Regions from separate parts of the Reyranella sp. GW821-FHT14A01 genome, predicted to be linked through region 1. Evidence: riboswitches for the same ligand, from Rfam matches in the RefSeq annotation. Region 1 holds a riboswitch; the other holds the start of a gene.
The links. A riboswitch is a leader RNA that binds a small molecule or an ion and turns the genes downstream of it on or off. The one in region 1 is predicted to bind cobalamin.

Region 1 (9,166 bases):
TGCCATGCTCGTCGCGGATCTCGACACTGTGCCCGCCCATCACCTTGCCGCACACGACGAAGTCGCGCGGCCGGCCCGACTGCGGATCGATGAAGCTGTCGACTTTGACGCCGCCGAACGGCGTGCCGAAGCTCAGGCCGACGCAAACCTCGGCCATGCCGTAACTCGGCATGAACGCGCGCTCGTCGAAGCCCGTCGCCTTGAACGCCTCGGCGAAGCGCTGCAGCACCGGCACCTGGATCATGTCGGCGCCGACGCCGGCCAGGCGCACGCTCGACAGGTCGAGCTCGCCGATTGGCACAGTTTGCGCGCGCCGCGCGAGGAGATCGTAGCCGAAGCTCGGACTGAAGGTGATGGTTGCGCGGCGGCGCGAGATCAGCGACAGCCACTGCATGGGCCGGCGGGCAAAGTCACGCGGCGCCAGCAGGTCGACGCTGCGTTGCGCGCACATCGGCGCCAGGATGAACCCGATCAGGCCCATATCGTGATAGAGCGGCAGCCAGCTCACGCCGGAATCGTCCGCGTCGAGCCGCTGTGCGGCGATCGACCCGTCGATGTTCGCCATCAGCTGGTCCTGGCGGATGTCGACGCCCAGAGGCGCGCGCGTGCTGCCGGAGGAGAACTGGACGTAACAGGCCATGCCGGCGCCGAGCGGCCGCAGTTCGACCTCGGATTCAGGGAGCGCCGTGAAGATCGACATTCCGCCGGCAAAGCGCGCAGTCGTGCCTTCGGCGGCACTCCGGGCGAATTCGGCCAGTTCGTCGGGGGCCAGGACGCCCACGGCCTGCGAGGCGGTGATCTGCTTGCGGAGTTGGAAGATGTAATGCGCCTTGGCGCCGAGGCCGACCGGCACGGGGACGGGCACCGGCACGATGCCGGCATATTGGGCGCCGAAGAAGGCGACGCAGAAGCCCGGCCAGGTGTCTGCGATCAGGACCAGCCGTTCGCCGGGCTCGATGCCGGCGCCGATCAGGCGGCGGGCGAAAGCCTGCGCCTCGAGGCGTAGCTGCCGGTAGGGCAGGCTGGCCAGGAGCTGGCCCCGCGCATCGAAGAAGTTGAAGCCGGTCTCGCCGCGCGCCGCATAGTCCAGCGCTTCGCTCAGGCTGGCGAAGCCGCCGCGGCGGAAGGGCAGGGAGACGTTGTGGGTTGGCGTCGGAACGGCAACCCAGCGATCCGGACTGGATTGCAAGGTCGACGCATAGCGTTGCATCCGGCCGGCTGTACCACTGGCCGGCGTCGCATTCGAAAGAAGCGCAGGCAGGATTCCACGGATCGACGTCATCGGACGATCTCCCAAACGGTTCGCACTAAGCGCGTCACCGCTCGGTTGACCGTCCCGTTGGATCATCCCGTCCATCGGAAGAGCGACGCTATCGCCGGCAGGTCTTCTGGCTCGCGGGTCTCGGCTCCTGCCCGTCTTCCCGGACCGAAATCCAGTGACATATGGGCTCTCGCTCACCGCTTACAGCTGCGGGTACAGCTGCCGATTGGCTCCTAATGAGGGAGCGGCACGGCATTCCCTGTTAGCCCCCGGTTAAGGAGGACCGTCGATATGCACTCGTTAAGCTTGCGCTGGTCGCCGGTCAATTGCTTTGATGGACCAAAGTTTGGGAGGAAGACTGCAAAATGTCGGTAATGCGTGTAGCCGCCGCGGCGGCGCTTGGTGTTGTGTTGGCTTGGCCTGCCGGTGCGCAGGGAATTCCAAAGGTGCAATCCCCAGAGGAGGTAGGGTTTCTATCGACCAGGCTGAAGCGTCTCAGCGATCGCCTCAACGAGGCGTGAAGAACAACGAGCTACCCGGCGCGGTCGTGCTGATCGCCCGTAACGGCAAGATCGTGATGTTCGAGTCCTACGGCTTCCGCGACAAGGACGCCAAGGTCGCGATGACCAACGACACGATCTTCCGCATCGCCTCGATGACCAAGCCGATCGTGACCCTGGCCGCGATGATGCTGATGGAGGAAGGCAAGCTCACGCTCGCCGATCGTGTGTCGACCTATATTCCGGCTTTCGCCGATACCAAGGTCGCCGTTCAGAAGAAGAAAGATGACGGCACTGTCGAGGTGGTGCTGGAACCGCAATACCGGCCGATGACCGTGCACGACCTGATGCGCCATACGTCGGGTCTGACCTACGGCGCGATCGGCGCCAACCCGGTGAAGCAGTCGTATCTCGACATGAAGGTCGCGGATCGCAACCAGACCAATGCCGAGATGGCCGACAAGCTGGGCAAGCTCGCGCTGCTCTACCAGCCGGGCACGACCTGGGAATATTCGATGTCGACCGACGTGCTGGGCCGAGTCGTCGAGGTCGCCTCCGGCATGCCGCTCGACAAGTTCATCGAGGAGCGCATCACCAAGCCGCTCAAGATGGGTGACACCGCCTTCGAGGCCAGCGCCGACAAGAAAGAGCGTGGCGCCCGACCGATGAAGGAGGGGCCGAAGAACGAGATGCCCTCGATCCCCGACATCACCCAGAAGTTCACCTGGCGCTCCGGCGGCGGCGGCATGGTGTCTACCGCGGCCGACTATGCCCGTTTCCTGCAGATGTTCGCCAATGGCGGCCAGCTCGACGGTGTGCGCCTGGTGTCGCGCAAAACCATCGACCTGATGACGGCCGACGCGCTGCCGCCCGACATCAAGATGGGCGCCGACATGTTCCGCTTCGAGGCGCTGGAGCCCAGCGCCAGCATGGGGCTGGGCTTCGGTCTGGGCTTCGCGGTGCGCAACGTGCAGGGCGTCAATCCGCTGCCGGGATCGCCCAACGACTATTTCTGGGGCGGCGCCTACGGCACCTATTTCTGGCACGATCCGCGTGAGCGCCTGTATGTCGTTTTCATGATGCAGTCGCCGCAGGCCCGCCTGCGTTACCGGTTCCTGATGCGTGACCTTGTTTACCAGGCGATGGTGAACTAGCCGCCCTTGACGCTCCGCCGACGGACAACCACGTTGGCGGAGCGCCAACATGAACGGGCGGGAGGCTTGTCATGCAACAGCAGGAACGCGATCTGATCTCGGGTCTGTTCGACCGGCTGAAGCCGTTCGAGGCCCAGCCGCGCGACGGTGAGGCCGAACAGTTCATCTGGGACCGGGCGTCGAAGCAACCCGCTTCAGCCTATCTGCTTGTGCAGACCGTGTTGGTGCAGGAGCAGGCGCTGAAGGCCGCGCAGGAGCGCATCGCCGAACTGGAGGCGAAGGCCGCCGCCGCGCCGCCGCCGGAGGCCGATTTCCTCGGCAGCGCGCCGAAGATCGGCCCGTGGGGTGCGCCGCGCACATCGGTGCCTCAAACATCTGCGGCTCCGGCGCCGGGAGCCTCGATGGTTCCGTCCACGCGCTCGCCCTTGCAGGCCGCCGTCGCGCCGCCGCCGCAGCAGCAGCAGGCGGGAGGTGGCGGCAGCTTCCTGCGGACCGCGATGATGACGGCCGCCGGTGTGGCCGGTGGTGCGCTGCTGTTCGAAGGCATTCGCGGCCTGATGGGCAGCAATCCGGGCCCGTTCGGCCAGAGCCAAGCTGCGTTTGGCGGGACGACGGACTCGACGCCGCCCGAGCTGCTGCCGCCCGATTCGACAGTGCAACAGCAGCAGGCCTTTGCCGACGATCAGGCGGGTGCCGACGATTACGACACCGCGTCGCTCGACGATGACAGCGGCGGGGGAGACGACGACAGCTGGACCTGAGTGCCCGGCTGGCATTCTGTGATTTCGATGAACGGGGGAACGAAGAGATGATCGAGCTTCATACGTGGGGCACGCCGAACGGCCGCAAGATTTCCATCATGCTCGAGGAATGCGGGCTGCCCTACAGCGTGCACAAGATCGACATTTCCAAGGGCGAGCAGCACAAGCCCGAGTTCCTGCGTCTCAGCCCCAACAATCGTATCCCGGCGATCCTCGATCCGGACGGTCCGGGCGGCAAGCCCTACAGCCTCTTCGAGTCGGGCGCGATCCTGATCTACCTGGCCGACAAGACGAAGAAGTTCCTGCCGGCCGACGGCGCCAAGCGTTACGATTCGATCCAGTGGCTGATGTGGCAGATGGGCGGCTTTGGCCCCATGCTCGGCCAGGCCCACCACTTCCTGCGCGCCGCGCCGTCGAAGATCGAGTACGGCATCAAGCGCTATGTCGACGAGGCCAAGCGCCTCTACGGCGTGCTCGACAAGCAACTCGCCGGCAATGCCTTCGTGGCGGGCGAGGACTACACGATCGCCGACATGTCGATCTTCCCGTGGGCGGCGCGTCACGAGTGGCACACCGTGAACCTCGCCGACTTCCCCAACGTGAAGCGCTGGTACGACATCGTGAACGCCCGTCCCGCCGTCACCAAGGGCATGGCCGTTCCGTACCTGAACTAGGATGCCGCGTCGGTTCTGGCTTCGGGCGCTGGGGATGGCATTGCTCTCCCCGGCGCTTTTCGCCTGCGCGCAGCCCGCACCGCCGCAAACGGCTGCGCCTGCTTGTGCAGCGCCGCTCAAGCCGGCTGTCGAAGTGAACCTCTATTTCGGCCGCGGCAAGCCTGCGGGCGGCGAGGTCAGTGACGCGGAGTGGGCGGCCTTCCTGGCCGGGACGGTGACGCCGCAATTTCCCGCAGGCCTCACGGTGATCGACGCGCGCGGCCAGCATCGCGATCCGGCCGGTGTCGTCGGCAGCGAACGCACGAAGCTCGTGGTTATCGTGGTGTTCGATGCACCGGCGCATCAACCGAAAGTCGCCTCGATCGTCGACGCCTATACGAAGCGTTTTGGTCAGCACGAAGTCTTCCGGGTCGAACAGCCGGTCTGCGCCGGCCCCTAGTTCACGATCCGTCGGAAGCACGGTAGATTTGCAGCGGAAACCATTTCCAGGAGCCAGCCCATGAGCAAAGACGTGAAGGCGCGCAAGACGGCCGCGCTTGCCACCCCGACGGATCTCGGCGAGAACGCCACCCGGGACCTGACCGGCGGACTCAATATCCTGCTGGCCGACGTGGCCGCCCTCTACTGGAAGACCAAGAACTTCCACTGGCACATGTCGGGCCCGAACTTCCGCGACTATCACCTGATGCTGGACGAGCAGGCGACCGAGATCGACGGCATGACCGACGTGATCGCGGAGCGCGTGCGCAAGCTCGGCGGCACGACCCTGCGCTCGATCGGCCATATTTCCCGCCTGCAGCGCGTGCTCGACAACGATGCCGACTACGTGACGCCGCTCGACATGCTCGCGGAGCTGCGCGAGGACAACAAGCAGCTCTGCGTCCACATGCGCACGCTCCATGAGCTCTGCGACGAGCACAACGACATCGCCACGGCCAGCCTCATCGAGAACTGGATCGACGAGACCGAGAAGCGCGTCTGGTTCCTGTTCGAGACGACGCGCCGCACGGAAGGCTGAGCAGGAGCTACTGCCGCTCGGCCCAGCCGATCATCTTGCCGATGAAAGCGTCGCAGGCATCCATCTGCGACTTCGCGACGAACTCGTTGGGCTGGTGGGCCTGCGAGATATCGCCCGGGCCGCAGATGACGGTCGGGATGCCGTGGCTGCGGAAGATGCCGGCCTCGGTGCCGTAGGGCACGGCATAGGTGCGGTTGCCGCCGGTCCATTGCAAAGCAAGCTTGGCGGCTTCCTCGTTCTCCTGGGGCATCAGCCCGGGCACGAAGGAACGGCGCTTCAGCTTGATGTCGGCGTCGGGATGCTTGGCCTTCATCTTCGGCAGCAGCAACTCGGCGACATAGGCCTCGGCGCGGCGCTGAACCTCCCAGGGATCATCCCCGGGCAGGGTACGATAGCCCCAGTTCAGCGTGCATTCGCGAGCGAGGATGTTGCCCGCCGTGCCGCCGGTCACGATGCCGACGTTGATCGTGGTGTGGCCGGGCACGGTGTCGATGTCGGTGCGCTTGCGCCCCGAGAGCTCGACCTGCAGCTCGTTCAGCCAGTGGATGAAGTCGCCGGCGAAATGGATCGCACTGACGCCGAGATGCGTCATGGAGGAGTGGGCCTCGACGCCGGTGAAGGTGGCGACGATGCCGCCGCCGGCATTCTGCGCGTTGACCACGCCCATCATGGTGGGCTCGCCCACGATCACGGCCTGCGGGCGGGGCACGTTGCCGACCAGCTTCTCGGCCAGGGAGTGGGCGCCCAGGCAGCCGATCTCCTCGTCGTAGCTGAAGGCGAAGTGCATCGGCACCTTGAGCTTCGCCTTCTGGAGCGCCGGCACATGGGCGAGGCAGGCGGCGATGAAGCCCTTCATGTCGCAGGTACCGCGGCCGTAGAGATTGCCGTCGGCCTTCTCGGTCAGGGTCCAGGGATCGGTGTCCCAGGGCTGGCCGTCGACCGGGACGACGTCGGTATGGCCCGACAGGACGATGCCGCCCTCGGCCTCGGGGCCGATCGAGGCGAACAGGTTGGCCTTGGTGCCTTCCTCGTTGGGGACCAGCGTGCTCCGGACGCCGAACTCGTCCAGGTAGCCCTGGATGTACTTGATCAGGTCGAGGTTGGAGTTGCGCGAGGTGGTGTCGAACGCCACCAGGCGCTGGAGCATGTCGATCGAGGCAGAGGTCATGGCCGTACCGTCGCACGCTTCAGGCCGGGACGCCAAGAGACTGTAAATATTCAAGAAATTGCGGCCTCGTTTGACACTGCCGGGGCCGGCCGCTAGAACCGCCCGGCATCCGTCGTGGTTATGGTCGCCGGGGTCTTAAACGGGCTGCGGAGGGGTGGCCGAGTGGCCGAAGGCGGCGGTTTGCTAAACCGTTAATGGGGGTAAACCCCATTCGTGGGTTCGAATCCCATCCCCTCCGCCATTATCTAATAGCCCAATAAAATGGGCATTTTAGCCGGGTGTTCCACACAGGCTTTCCACACAGGCCATTCGGTATCTATCCACAGGCAGTTAGGTCATCCTGCCAAGATAATGGCTCAGCGCCCCGTATCGACTGCCTCTCCTGAACTATCAATGGACGACTTGAAGCGGGGAATTGCTCGCTTACAGCGCCGTATCATGGAGGTGGAAGCTTTCGATCCAGCTGCGGTCGCGGGCGACAACTTAACGCCGGCCGTGGCCTCGTTAAGTGCCGTTGTGGCTGCATTGCAAGCGTCGATCGAGGACGGCTTGGGGCAAACTTTCGGGCACCATTCAGTGGAATACAAACGCTACGTGCCCGCCGCTCGCTTCGGCCGCGCGTTGCTATACCTCCGTCACAAGCCTTTTTCACTCGTGGTGGGAGAGCTGCGCCAGCAGCGGGAGAAAGCTCTCGCAAACCAGGGCCGCACGATCATTGAGAAGTTTGAGGAGCACTCAGCGGTTGGCTTCGCCGTCGTGCTGCTAACTCCGGATGACATGGGCGGAATAGCAGGGGGGCCTATGCAGCCTCGCGCCAGGCAGAATGTGATCCTTGAGCTGGGCTACTTCATTGGTCGCCTGGGGCGCGGCAAGGTATGTGCGCTCAAGAGCGGGGATATTGAGTTGCCTTCAGACATCTTCGGTGTGGTGTGGACATCGCTAGATGCTGGAGGAGGGTGGAAGATGAGCCTCGCGAGAGAGCTTCAGGCGGCCGGGTTTGAGGTAGATTGGAATAGAGTAATGGGGGGGGGGGAAATTGATGCATTCTTGGAAATGCCCTTATTGCCAGCACCACGCCGTCTTGTCCGATCGAGTTTATCAACGGAATGAAAACACTCTGTTGTCCTCCGGTCTGGGGCGTACCGAGTTTCAAATTCATCATTGGTCGTGCCCAAATCCAGATTGCAGGCAGCTCTGTTTGCGAGGGGAACTATGGCAAGCGAGCTACAACCCCATATCACGCTCAACCGAATACGGAGAGAAGCTTACTGAATGGTCTTTGCTGCCAGCCTCCCGTGCACGGCCGCAGCCAGACTACATTCCCACGCCAATTTATCAGGATTACGAAGAAGCATCGAAGATTTGTAGCTTAAGCCCCAAGGCATCCGCAACGCTAGCGAGGCGCTGTCTTCAGGGCATGATACGGGACTTCTGGGGCATCAAGAAGAACCGGCTTATCGATGAGATTGATGCCCTTAGAGATAAAGTCGACGCGGATACTTGGTCGTCCATCGATGCGGTACGCGCCTTGGGCAATATCGGGGCGCATATGGAGAAGGATATCAATCTAATTGTTGATGTTGACCCAGAAGAAGCGTCGACGTTGCTTGAGCTAATCGAGCAACTGTTTGATGACTGGTATGGAGTAAGGGCGGCGCGCGCAGCTCGTACCAGCAAGATTAAGCGCATCACAGACGAAAAAGCTCAAGCCCGCCAAGGTGGTATTCCGATGCCGGACAAGACTGGATTGTAATCGGATCACCGTTGTTTGGCGCGATCCTGTGGGGGCTGTGCCAGCTTGCGACTTGCCTTGGCGGCCAGGGAGGTTCCGAATGGATAGAGAAATCGAAGGCTTATACAAAGCGCTTGCGCATGCCTACGCCAAGATCGGGGCACTTGAGGCGATAGTTCATGTGCTCGCCGGAATGGAAGCCCAACGAAATCCGCTAATGTTGGCGCTTCTCAAGAAAACGGCGGCGGGCGATGTGCCCAACTTTGTTCCAGATGGTCCAGTAGCGCCGCCCAACGCAACCCCCGACGAGAAAGCCGCCATTGAGGCTCAGCTTGCCGATCTCCGAAAGGCGACCCGACAGGCGACCATGGAACTCGCCAACCAGCTCTCCGGGTTCATCGAGCGGGCGAACCGGAAACCAGGTTGAAGCAAGCGTGCTGGCCCCACAGGAGCAATCCGCCGGGGCCAGCACGGCTCAACTAAGCTGCTCTGAAACGCAGCGAGGCGTCAAACAAACCGCCGATTTCCCCCGCGCTTCGGCAACGTCTGGCGGGGCACGTCGGCCCATCCTGTAACGTCGTCGAACACCACCGTTGATCCTGCGGGAGCTGGGTCGCCTCTCTCGCGCTGCCTCGCCATGATCTTGGCGGCCATACGCAAGGCTAGCACTTGGATAGCCTTACGCGGACCTAGCGGCTTCTTCGGTCTCGCCTTCGCCGCCTTCGGCTTCCTAGTCATCGTCTCGCCGTTTGCGGATCAGCTCGCCTGAGGCGTACCGCGCTTCGTCCTGCAGCCGCTTTAGGTCGGCCGGGCTGATGCCCTTCGGGATCGGCGCGAGCTTCACGGTGAGGCGCATTGCCGAGGATGCATAGAGCGGGGTCACGATCACGCCTAGGGT
Region 2 (12,240 bases), on a different contig from region 1:
TGGTGAAGACGCTGCGCCCAAGAAGAGCAAAGCCAAGGCGAAGAAAGTCTCTTCGATGCCGAAGTTCGTCGAGCCGCAGCTCGCCAAGCTGGTCGAGCGCGCCCCGGCAGCCGAGGGCTGGGCGCACGAGGTGAAGTTCGACGGCTACCGCCTGCAGCTGCGCGTCGAGGACGGCGACGCCCGTCTGCGCACGCGCAAGGGTCTCGACTGGACGGAGAAGTTCGCGGCGATCGCAAAGCAGGCGAAGAAGCTGCCGGACTGCATCCTCGACGGCGAGGCGGTGGCGCTCGACAAGCACGGCGCGCCAGACTTCGCGGCGCTGCAGGCGGCGCTCTCCGAGGGCCAATCGGAGAAACTGATCTTCTTCGCCTTCGATCTTCTGTTCCTGGAGGGCGAGGATCTGCGGCCGTTGCCGCTGTCGGAACGCAAGGAGCGTCTCAAGGGATTGCTTGAGGAATTTCCGGAGAAGGCCGGCCTGCGTTACGTCGATCATTTCGTGACGGCGGGCGATGCCGTGCTGCAATCGGCCTGCCGCATGCATCTCGAAGGCATCGTCTCCAAGGAACTCAATGCGCCCTACAAGTCGGGACGCGGGGGAAGCTGGACCAAGGCCAAGTGCCGCGCCGGGCACGAGGTGATCATCGGCGGCTGGACCAGCGAGGGCCGCCGCCTGCGCTCGCTGCTGGCCGGTGTCCATCGCGGCGAGGGCAAGAGCCGGAAGCTCGTCTATGTCGGGCGGGTCGGCACCGGTTTCGGCGAGAGCGTGATGCGCTCCCTGGTGCCGAAGCTGCGCGCGGTCGAGAGCAAGACCAGCCCGTTTGCCGCCGGCGCGAGCCCGCCCAAGGAAGCCAACATGCATTGGGCCAAGCCCGACCTGGTGGCCGAGATCGAGTTCGCCGGCTGGACCGGCGCGGGCAATGTGCGTCAGGCTGCCTTCAAGGGATTGCGCGGCGACAAGCCGGCCGAGGAGGTCGTGGCGGAAGTGGCCGCGAAGCCGGAGAAGGTCGAGATGACGAAGCCCACGCCGCGCAAGACCACGAAGAGCAAGGCGGCGTCGACACCGTCGGGGCCGGCGATCGTGATGGGCGTATCGATCTCCCATCCCGACAAGCCGCTGTGGCCCGACGAGAAGCCGCCCGTCACCAAGATCGAGCTGGCGCAATACTACGAGGCGATCGGCGACTGGATGATCGACCACATCGCCGGACGCCCCTGCTCCATCGTGCGCACGCCCGACGGGATTGACGGCAAGCAGAAATTCTTCCAGCGGCATGCCATGGCGGGGTCGTCACACCTTCTCTCCGAGGTGAAGGTCGATGGCGACAAGAAGCCTTACTTGCAGATCGATCGTGTCGAGGGGCTGGCTGCCGTGGCGCAGATGGGCGCGACCGAGGTGCATCCGTGGAACTGCCAGCCCGGCAATCCCGAGCTGCCGGGCCGGCTGGTCTTCGATCTCGATCCCGCGCCCGACGTGAAGTTCGCGGCGGTGATCGCCGGCGCCAAGGAGATCGCCGCGCGCGTGAAGAAGCTCGGCCTCGTGCCCTTCTGTAAGACCACCGGCGGCAAGGGCCTGCATGTCGTGGTGCCGCTGACCGACGACAGGAAGAGCCCGGACTGGGATACGGCGAAAACCTTCGCCCGAGAGATTTGCCGACGGGTCGCCGAGGACGAGCCCGATCGCTATGTGATCAACATGGCGAAGAAGGAACGGACCGGCCGCATCTTCCTCGATTACCTGCGCAACGACCGCACCGCGACCGCGGTCGCGCCTTTGTCCTCGCGCGCGCGTCCCGGCGCCACCGTGTCGATGCCGATCGAATGGACGCAGGTGAAGGCGGGCCTCGATCCGATGAAATACACCGTGCGTACCGCGCCGGCGCTGCTGAAGCGCAGCAAGCCGTGGAAGGACTATGCGAAGTCCGCCCGTCCGCTGCGCGCCGCCATCGAGAAACTCGTTAAATCCTGAAACCCCACCCGTGTCATCCCGAGCGCAGCGAGGGATCCTTCCTCTTCGATCGCTTAAGGATCCCTCGCTGCGCTCGGGATGACAACACCGCCGGAGCAACAACATGGCCAAGCAGAAAGCGATGCGACCGACCTGGGAGGGCCATCTGCGCCTGTCGCTGGTGACGTGCCCGGTGTCGCTCTACACGGCGACGGAGCGGACCGCCGACATTCATTTCAACATGATCAACCCCAAGACCAACAACCGCATCCGCATGCAGACGGTCGATGCCGGTACCGGCAAGCCGGTGGATCGCGCCGATCTGGTGCGAGGCTTCGAAGTCTCGAAGAACAAGTATGTGTTGCTGGAGAAAGAAGAGCTCGATGCGGTGCGACTGGAGTCGACGCGCATCCTCGACATCGAGGAGTTCGTCGATGCTTCCGAGATCGATCGCATCTACTGGGATGAGCCCTATTACCTCGCGCCGTCGGGCAAGACCGGCATCGAAGCCTATGCAGTGATTCGCGCCGCCATGGAGAAGCAGAAGAAGGTCGCTCTCGGTCGCGTCGTCATGCACCAGCGCGAACGCATCTGCGCCCTGGAGCCGCGTGACAAGGGCATCCTGCTGACCACCCTGCGCACCCACGACGAGATACGCGCGACGTCGGAAGTGTTCGACCGCAGCCTTCCCAAGCCCAACGCGCAGATGCTGCAGATCGCCGAGAAGATCATCGAGCAGCAGGACGCGAAGTTCGATCCGACGCGGTTCAAGGATCGTTACGAGGACGCGTTGCGCGAATTGATCGCGAAGAAGAAGAAGGGCCAGCCTGTCGTCTCCGAAGCGCCCGAGGCAGACGATGAAAAGGTCGTCGATCTCATGGAGGCGCTGAAGAAGAGCCTGAAAGGTGGCGGAGGTCTCTCACGCGACAAGGCCGACCGCTTCCTCGAAGCGCATGGGCGGAGCAAGGCGAAGCCCAAGGCAAAAGCCAAGACGAAGACCCGCCGCAAGACCGCATCACGCAAGCGCGCGGCTTGAGTCATTGGAGCGCGCAACTCCAGTTGCGCTCATATTTTTTTCGACAACCCATGAGCGCAACTGGAGTTGCGCGCTCCATTGCTACCGCTGTTTCTCCCACGCCACCGGCTGCGGCACGCCGTCGACTGTGATGTGGCGGAAGGTGACGCCGTAGGCGGCGTCGATCACCCCGGCCGCGAGAGCCATTTCAGGCGGACCGTCGGCGGCGACCTTGTGGTTGGAGAGCACCACGATGCGATCGGCGAAGCGGGCGGCCAATCCGAGATCGTGCAGGATCACGATCACGCAGGCGCCGCGGGCGGCTTCGGCGCGCAGGATCGTCATGGTCTCCAGCGCATAGGCTGGGTCGAGGCTGGCGACCGGTTCGTCGGCGAGGAAGATTGGCGCTTCGGTCGCGAGCGCGCGCGCCATCATCATGCGGGCCCGCTCGCCCTGGGACATGGTGTCGATGGGCCGGTCGGCCAGGCGCAGCCCGTCGACCCGCTTGAGCGCGCGCTGCACGGCTTCGGCATCCGAGGTCTTCATCGGCCGGCTGAGATCGGCGCCGTGCGGCAGGCGGCCGAGGGCGACCAAGTCACGCGCGCGCAACGGCCAGTAGGCCGAGGCGGCCTGCGGCAGGTAGGCGATGCTCCAGGCGCGGATGGCGGGGCCGAGCGAGGCGAGCGCCTGGCCGCGCAATTCGACCTGCCCGGCGGTGGGCGTATCGAGGCCCGCGAGATGGCGCAGGAGCGTCGTCTTGCCCGCCCCGTTGGGTCCGACGATGGCGGTGACCTGATGGGCCTCGAAGGCGAGATCGATGCCGTCGAGGATAACGGCATGGTCGCGGCGGCTCACGAGACCGCGGACGGCGATGGCGGTCCTGCTCATGTGGCGAGCCAGGCGGCGTGCGCCTTGCGCACCGCGCGCACTAGGAACGGCGCGCCGACCAGCGAGGTGAAGACGCCGAGCTGCAGTTCGGACGCCGTCGGCAGCAGGCGCACGACGATGTCGGCGCCCAGCACCAGCGCGGCGCCGACCAGCATCGAGGGGAGCAGCGTGCCGCCGGGACGGAAGCCGACGCGTGCGCGAACGAGATGCGGGGCGATCAGGCCGACGAAGCCGATGACACCCGCGACCGACGTGGCCGCGCCCACCATCAGGCCGACGCCGAGGGTAAGACGCAGGCCGAGCGACCTCGTGTCGGCGCCCAGGCTGCGCGCCGTGTCCTCACCCAGCGACAATGCATCGAGCCAGCGGCCGGCGCCCAGGACAATGACCGCGCCCAGGATCATGAAGGGCGCGGCGATGGCGAGGTAGCGCAGGTCTCGGTCGACGATCGAGCCGGCCAGCCAGAGCGAGATCTCCTGGTAGGCGAAGGGGTTGGGCGACAGCGCGAGGACGAGAGAAATCAACGCCGCGGCGATGGCGTTGATCGCCACGCCCATCAGCAGCAGCGACACGGTCCCCGTGCCCGACCGCACCGCGCCCATCAGCAGGGCGACGGCAATCGCGGCCCCGGCAATGCCCGCCAGCGGCAGGGCCAGCGCGAACATGGCTGCGAGCCCGCTGTAGAACGCACAGACGGCGGCAAAGCCGGCGCAGGCCGACACGCCGATCACGCCGGGCTCGGCCAGCGGATTGCGCAGCCAGCCCTGCAGCACCCCGCCGCTGAGGCCCAGCACGCCGCCGATCAGCACGCCCAGGGTGGCGCGCGGCACGCGCAGCTCCCACACGATGGCCCAGCCGACATCGTTGCCCAGCCGCCACGGCCACCAGGCCGGACCGACCGCCAGCGACAGGAGATAGAGCGCCGCGACCAGCAGGAGGAGCCAGCGGTTCATCGCCTTGCCTCTGCGAGGCGTCGCATCACCTCGAAATTGTCCGGCCCGGCGCAGATCGAATATTTGGTCGGCACCGACGCGAGCTTCGCCTTGCCCGCCAGCGCGAGCAGCGCGTGATGGCCGACGAATTCGGTGGCGCGCGCGGGATTGTCGTTGGCGGTGCCGTCGAACACCAGCAGGTCGGGCTCGCCCGCGAGCACGGCTTCGAGCGACAGGCGGCCGAAGGAGCCGATGCCGAGATCGGCGGCGAGGTTGCGATAGCCGGAGAGACGCAGCAGCTCGTCCATCAGGCTGTCCTTCCCCGAGGTGCCGTGATTGGCCTCGAGATAGACCGCGGTGCCCAGCGGCGCGCCCGTCCAGGCGAGCTGGCGGCGCTGCTCGCGCATGCCGGCGACCAGGGTGCGGCCGACTTCCTCGCGACCGAGTGCGGCCGACATCTGTTCGATGACGGTCTCGGCCTGCTCGATCGACGTGGCCCAGGGCAGTTCAAGAACGCGCACCTCGGCGCCGCGCAGCAGGCGCTTGAGGGTGGCATGCGAGCCCTGGCCGAGGATCACGAGATCGGGCCGCAGGGTCAGGATGGATTCGAAGGAGTCGCGCACCGATGGGAGGGCGGCGGCGCGGTCGGCCAGCGCGGAGAGGCGCCGGTCCTGCGACAGGTAGCTCACGCCCACGAGCTGGCCCGGTGCCGCAAGGCGTATCGCCATCTGGTCGAGGCAGAGATTGAGCGTGACCACGCGGTGTGGCGCCTGCGCGGCTGCGGGGACCGTTGAGAGCAGGAGCATGAACCACATGAGAGTGCGTACGAGACTTCTAAACCCCCCGTCGTCTCGACCGGAGCGCGCAGCGCGGAGTGGAGAGACCTTCTCTCGACGATTTGCCGGCATTTTGTTGAGAGAAGGTCTCTCCACTCCGCACCTTCGGTGCTCCGGTCGAGACGACGGGTTCATTTTAACAGGCATCATCTCACGACGCGCCAGTTGGTGAGGCGACGCGTGCCGGCCGTCCACTCGACGAGCGCGATCCCCGGCTCGGGTGACGCATGCGAGAAGGCGATTGCACCGTCGACGGCGGCGACCGACTGGGCCGCGTCGAAGTCGAGGACGTCCTTGCCGGTGCGATTGCAGACAAGGACGGGCCGGCCGGTCGTCGCGGAGGTGCGCTCCCATTCGCCGTTTGGTCCGTGATGGCCCGGCGCCCAGGCGGCCGAGGACAGGAGCAGGTCGACGCCTTGGGCCGCGGTCTCGTCGACCAGGCGGGTCGAATACATGTCGGCGCAGACGAAGAAGCCGACCCGGCCAATGCCGTCGACCGCCAGCACCGTGGGTCGATCGCCGGGCGTCGACCAGGATTCCGAACCCATCCGCAGCGCGTTGATCTTGCGGTGCTGACCGGCGACCGATCCGCCCGGCGCGAACAGGACCATGCTGTTGAACAGCGCGCCCTTCTCCGGCACGGCCTCCGGGGTGCCGAGCACAAGCGATGCCCCGGTCTCCCTTGCGAGCGCGCCGGCCCAGGCGAACAGCGCGGGCTGCCCGCGCTCGATCCAGTCGGTGCCCACGAGGTCGCGAAAGCCGTAGCCGCTCACGGCAAGCTCCGGCGTCACGATCAGCCGCGCACCGTTCGCTGCGGCTTGGCGCACGGCTTGTTCGAGGGCACGCTTGTTGGCCTCGATCTTCCCGGGCCGGGGTGCGAGGTGAAGCAGGGCAATCGTGGCAGTCGAGGCGGCGGTCGCGGAGGTCACGGTAGCGAAAGCTACGCCACCGGCGAAGACTTGCAGCAAGTTTCGCCGGTGGTGCTGATGGGTCGTGCGCCTCAGAAGCGGGCCTTCACGCCGAAGAAGGCCTGGAAGTACGGCGCCTGGAAGCCTTCGGGCTCCTCGTACACGCGGTTCAGGACATTCTCGGCACGGGCGAAGAGCTGGACCGACTTGATCACGTCGTACTGGGCCGTGATGCGGACCAGGGTATAGGGCGACGGGTTCATGATCGCGCCGGTGATGGCGTTGGCGTCGTTGCGGCTGCTGACCTGCAGCACGCCGATGCCGAACAGGGTGTTCTCCCACGGCCGGAACTCGGCGCGGACGTTGAAGACGTCGCCGGGGCGGCGCAGCAGCGGCTGGTTGGCGTCGACGTTGCGCGCGATCAGGTAGGTGTAGTCGAAGTAGAAGTCGAACCACTTCACCGGGCTGATCTGCACCGACATCTCGAAGCCCTCGGTCTGGGCGTTCTGGACGTTCTGCATCAGGGCAAAGGTCGGCGGCGCGCACTGGATGAGGTTCGAGTAGGTGTTGAAGAAGTAGGTGATGCCGGCCTTCACCTTGCGGTCGAACAGGCCCTGCTCCACGCCGACTTCATAGCCGCGGCTGTATTCCGGCTGGAGTTGGGGGTTGCCGCCGCAGAAGGGTCCCGGACCGAACATTTCGATCAGCGCCGGTGCCTTGAAGGCCGTGCCGTACGACGCCTTGATCTTGGTGTCGGTCGGCGCCCACAGGTAGGACGCGCCGGCCCGCCAGGTGCCGACGGTGCCGAACATGTCGTTCATGTCGACACGGCCGCCGACGTTGAGGTTGAAACCCTCGAACGGGTTGAGTCGCAGCTGGCCGTAGATGCCGGTCTGGGACATCGTTCCCCAGCTCTGCGTGAACGGCGTGAACGGACCAATCGTATTCGTGTAGGACCACTGCCGGTCGTAATCGATACCGCCGATGACCTCGACCTGGTCGATGATCTTCACCAGGTTCTTGAAATCGGCCTGCAGGCGGCGGCCGTTGAACCAGCTGTCGGTGTTGAACGGGAACGGGTTCTGCAGGCTGGCATAGTCGAGATCGTGCCGCGTGATGGTGCTGTAGTTCACGCCGATGACGGGCTTCCAGCGCCCGTCGAAATACGAGCCTTCGAGCTCGGCGCGCGTGTAGAACTGCGAGGTGTAGGTGTTGGCGTTGGGATCTTCCTGTCCGACCTGGTCGTAGTTCACCTTGGCGTCGATGTAGCGGCCGTACCAGTTGAACTGGGTGTTCTCGTTGATCTCGTAGCCGAGGCGCGCGGCGAGCGTGATGTTGCGATAGGGATCGATATCGACGAAGCCGCCGTTCGGCGTGAACCGGGCCGGCACCGGCGTATCGTTCGGGCTGAACGTGCTGGCGAAGGTCAGGTTGTAATTGAATTTACCTTCGCTACCGCGGACATAGGCGCCGCTGTTGCTTGTCAGCCGCGTGCCGAGTTCGGTGAAGGCCGCGCCGTTCATCGGACCCTTGCCGGCCTTGGTCACCATGTTGATGACGCCGCCCATCGCCTGGCTGCCGTACATCGTGCTCATCGGGCCGCGCACGACTTCGATGCGGTCGAGGTTCTCGGTGAGGAAGTTGCCGAAGTCGACCGCGCCGTTGCCGCTCGAGGGATCGCTGACGTTGACGCCGTCGATCAGCACCAGAACGTGATTGGAATTGGAGCCGCGCACGAAGACCGAGGTCTGTGTGCCGACGCCGCCGGACTGCTGCACGGAGACGCCGGGGATGGTCCTCAGCACCTCGGCGGCATTGCGAAGCTGCCGGCGCTGCATCTCTTCCTGCATGACGACGGTGTAGCTGGCTGTGACTTTGTTCGGGTCGGTCGGGAAGCGATCGGCCGTCACGACCGTCGTGGGCATCATGGCGTCCGGTTCGGTCTGGGCGTGGGCCGCCAGGGGCGCCAAGGCAGACGATAGCAAGAAAAGGCCAGACAGGATTCTCTGGATCGGCGTCATCGACGGATCTCCCCAAAACAGAACACGCACAAGGCGCGTCACCGCTCGGTTGACCGTCCCGTTGGATTGTCCCGTCCATCGGAAGAGCGACGCTATCGCCGGCAGGTCTTCTGGCTCGCGGGTCGCAGCTCCTGCCCGTCTTCCCAGACTCATTGGTCCAGTGACGCTGGGGCAGTCGCTCGCCGCTTACAGCTGCGGGTACAGCTGCCGATTAGCCCCCGAAGGAGCGACACGGCATTCCCTGTTAGCCTCCGGTTAAGGAGGACCGTCGATGCACACTCGTTAGGCAACGGGGCGCCGTCCGTCAAGAATTTGGCGATCCTGTGGCTGCGATGGGCGGGCCCTGTGGCAGGCGTGCTACAGCGGAGCGGACTCGACCGGCGCAGGCTGGAAGCGTAAATGGCCCGCCATGCGGGCTTCTTCATATGATGTCATCGTGGTCGGTGGCGGCCATGCCGGCTGCGAAGCCGCAGCCGCGTCAGCGCGCCTTGGTGCGCGCACCCTGCTTTTAACCCACCGGGTCGAGACGATTGGCGAGATGTCGTGCAATCCGGCGATCGGCGGGCTCGGCAAGGGCCATCTGGTCCGCGAGATCGACGCGCTGGACGGGATCATGGGCCGGGCGATCGACCGCGGCGGCATCCAGTTCCGGACACTCAACCTCTCCAAGGGCCCGGCGGTACGCGGACCGCGCGCTCAGGCCGACCGGAAGCTTTACCGTCAGGCCATCCAGGCGTTGCTGGCGGAACAGGCGAATCTTGAGATCCGCGCCGACGCGGTTGCAGATATTATTATTGATACAACTGGCACGTGTGCGGGCGTTGTCACCGAGTCGGGCGCCGAGATCGGTGCCGGCCGTGTGATTCTGACCACGGGCACGTTCCTGCGCGGCCTGATTCATATGGGTGAGACAAAGATCCCGGCCGGCCGTGTGCGCGGCGATGGGGTCGAGGAGCCGTCGACGGCTCTTGCGCAAACGTTGAACCGGCTCGGGTTCAAGCTCGGCCGTCTCAAGACCGGGACGCCGGCGCGGCTCGACGGCCGCACGATCGACTATGCCGCGCTTGAGCAGCAGGACGGCGATGATCCGCCCCGCCCGTTCTCGTACCTGACGGACCGTATCACCACGCCGCAGGTCCCTTGTCACATCACGACGACCACAGCGGCGACGCACGAGATCATTCGCGCCAACCTTCACCGGGCGCCGATGTACTCGGGCCAGATCGAGAGTGTCGGGCCGCGCTACTGCCCCTCGATCGAGGACAAGGTCGTCCGGTTCGGCCAGCGCGACCGGCATCAGATCTTTCTGGAGCCCGAGGGGTTGGACGATTTCACCGTCTATCCCAACGGCATCTCGACCTCGCTCCCGAAGGACGTTCAGCTGGCGATGCTTCAGACCATTCCGGGGCTGGAGCGGACCGAGATGCTGCGGCCGGGTTACGCCATCGAGTACGACCATATCGATCCGCGGGAGCTGAACGCGACCCTGGAGACGCGCCGTGTGCCGGGTCTTTATATGGCCGGGCAGATCAACGGCACGACGGGGTACGAGGAAGCGGCCGCACAGGGTCTGATCGCCGGACTGAATGCAGCGCTGGCAAAGCCGTTCGTGGTCGACCGTGCCGATGGATACATCGGTGTCCTGATCGACGACCTCGTCTCCCTTGGGGTGACCGAGCCCTACCGGATGTTCACGTCGCGCGCGGAGTATCGGCTCTGGCTCCGCGCCGACAATGCCGACCAGCGTCTGACGCCGCGGGGCGTGGAGATCGGTTGCGTCGGGGCCGAGCGGATGGCGATGTTTCACGTGAAACATCAGTCGCTGGAAGCGGCTCGGGTTCTGGCCGCTGGTTTGAAGATCAGTCCTTCTGCCTTGGCCAAGCGTGGCATTGCCATCAATCAGGACGGTGTCGCCCGGTCGGCCCTGGATCTCTTGGCCTACCCCGAGATCGATTGGACCCGGCTCACCGGCCTCTGGCCGGAACTCGGAACCGTATCGGCCGAGGTCGCGGAACAGTTGACCATCGATTCCCGGTACGAGGGGTACCTCAGCCGCCAGCGGGGCGACATCGCCGCCTATCGCCGGGACGAGGCTTTGGCCCTACCTGGCGATCTGGACTACGGCGCCATCGGTAGCCTCTCGACGGAGGTCCGGCAGAAACTTGAGGCCAACCGGCCGGCCACCTTAGGTCAGGCCGCGAGAATCTCGGGAGTCACGCCGGCCGCATTGGTGGCCCTCCTGAAACACGTCCGACGTCGGGCGGCCTGATATGGCAGACCTGCTGGACGATGTTTCACGTGAAACACGCCGTCAGTTGGAAATCCTCGTCGAGACCCTGGAGAAATGGCAGAAGGCCATCAATCTGGTGGGAAAGACGACTTTGGACGGGGCGTGGAAGCGGCACATCCTCGATTCGGCCCAAGTGGTTCCCCTTATACCTGCCGAGGCGAAAGCGCTGGCCGATCTGGGAAGTGGCGGCGGATTCCCGGGGCTCGTCATCGCGGCGATGCGGCCAGATCTCGATGTTACCCTGATCGAATCCGATGCCCGGAAAGCGGCCTTCCTGGGGGAAGCCGGCCGCAAGATGGGGCTGGCGAAACAGCCGAAGCTTGTCATCAAGCGGATCGAGATGGCGCCCCCGGCAAATGCCGAGGTCGTCACCGCCCGGGCGCTGGCACCGCTAGCCCAGTTGCTGGAATGGTCCGACCGCCACAGGATGGATACCGCTATTTGTCTTTTCCACAAGGGGAAGGACTGGCAGGCCGAGGTGGACGAGGCCAAGAAGAAGTGGGACTTTTCCCCGGAAGCATTTGCGAGCGTAACCGACCGTGACGCCGTCCTCCTCAGAATCGGCCCCTATTCCGCCGCCGCAGATCTTCGCGATCGCCAACCAGAAGGGCGGCGTCGGTAAGACGACGACGGCGATCAACCTTGCCACGGCCCTGGCGGCCGTCGGCGAGAAGGTCCTTTTGATAGACCTTGATCCCCAAGGGAATGCCTCGACGGGCCTGGGCGTAGGCAGGAATGAGCGCTCACCCGGTTCGTACGAATTCCTGTTGGGCCTCAACCCGATGGATGCGTCGGTGCGTGCCACCCAGATCCCCGGCCTGGACATCATGCCGGCGGCGGGCCAGCTGGCCGGCGCCGAGATCGAGCTGATCGACCTGGAGCGCCGCGAGCATCGGCTGACCGATTCTCTGGCCGCTCCCGGCAATGACGCCCGCCAGCGCTGGACGATCGTCCTGATCGATTGCCCGCCCTCGCTCGGTCTCGTCACCCTGAACGCGCTGGTTGCGGTCGACGCCGTGCTGGTCCCGCTGCAAGCGGAGTTCCTGGCGCTCGAGGGCATTGGCGCGCTGGGCAACACGATCGAGCGGGTCAAGAAGAGACTCAACCCCAAGTTGCGCATCTTCGGAGTGGTCCTGACCATGGTCGACCGCCGCATGACCTTGAGCCAGCAGGTCGTGGCCGACGTGCGTGCGCATTACGGCGAGCTGGTCTTTGGCACAACCATCCCGCGCAACGTCCGCATCGCTGAAGCGCCCTCGCACGGCATGCCCGTGCTGATCTACGACAATGCCTGCGCCGGATCGCAGGCCTACATCCTGCTGGCGAGCGAGTTCATCCGCCGCCGGCGCACCGCCGCAGAACAGGCAGTTGTCCCATGAGCCAAGCACCCAAGCCGCGCGGCCTC

Region 2: another riboswitch for cobalamin. It lies ahead of AC1ROX_RS00120 (TonB-dependent receptor plug domain-containing protein); the one in region 1 lies ahead of AC1ROX_RS06665 (fatty acyl-AMP ligase).

Annotation. Positions count from the first base shown of each region.
Region 1 covers NZ_JBXAPM010000003.1:882-10,047, forward strand. The annotation lists gene AC1ROX_RS06665 (fatty acyl-AMP ligase) at 1-1,282, opposite strand, end outside; cobalamin riboswitch at 1,362-1,564, opposite strand; gene AC1ROX_RS06670 (serine hydrolase domain-containing protein) at 1,779-2,915, shown strand; gene AC1ROX_RS06675 (DUF2076 domain-containing protein) at 2,987-3,676, shown strand; gene AC1ROX_RS06680 (glutathione S-transferase family protein) at 3,724-4,350, shown strand; gene AC1ROX_RS06685 (DUF3574 domain-containing protein) at 4,385-4,789, shown strand; gene AC1ROX_RS06690 (Dps family protein) at 4,850-5,368, shown strand; gene argE (acetylornithine deacetylase) at 5,376-6,536, opposite strand; tRNA gene AC1ROX_RS06700 (tRNA-Ser) at 6,685-6,777, shown strand; gene AC1ROX_RS06705 (TIR domain-containing protein) at 6,930-7,646, shown strand; gene AC1ROX_RS06710 (DUF4145 domain-containing protein) at 7,576-8,289, shown strand; gene AC1ROX_RS06715 (hypothetical protein) at 8,369-8,695, shown strand; gene AC1ROX_RS06720 (hypothetical protein) at 8,999-9,166, opposite strand, start outside.
Region 2 covers NZ_JBXAPM010000001.1:18,488-30,727, forward strand. The annotation lists gene ligD (DNA ligase D) at 1-1,966, shown strand, start outside; gene ku (non-homologous end joining protein Ku) at 2,070-2,981, shown strand; gene AC1ROX_RS00100 (ABC transporter ATP-binding protein) at 3,063-3,848, opposite strand; gene AC1ROX_RS00105 (FecCD family ABC transporter permease) at 3,845-4,801, opposite strand; gene AC1ROX_RS00110 (ABC transporter substrate-binding protein) at 4,798-5,586, opposite strand; gene AC1ROX_RS00115 (carbon-nitrogen hydrolase family protein) at 5,763-6,545, opposite strand; gene AC1ROX_RS00120 (TonB-dependent receptor plug domain-containing protein) at 6,617-8,452, opposite strand; cobalamin riboswitch at 8,629-8,830, opposite strand; gene mnmG (tRNA uridine-5-carboxymethylaminomethyl(34) synthesis enzyme MnmG) at 8,955-10,814, shown strand; gene rsmG (16S rRNA (guanine(527)-N(7))-methyltransferase RsmG) at 10,816-11,457, shown strand; gene AC1ROX_RS00135 (ParA family protein) at 11,375-12,214, shown strand; gene AC1ROX_RS00140 (ParB/RepB/Spo0J family partition protein) at 12,211-12,240, shown strand, end outside.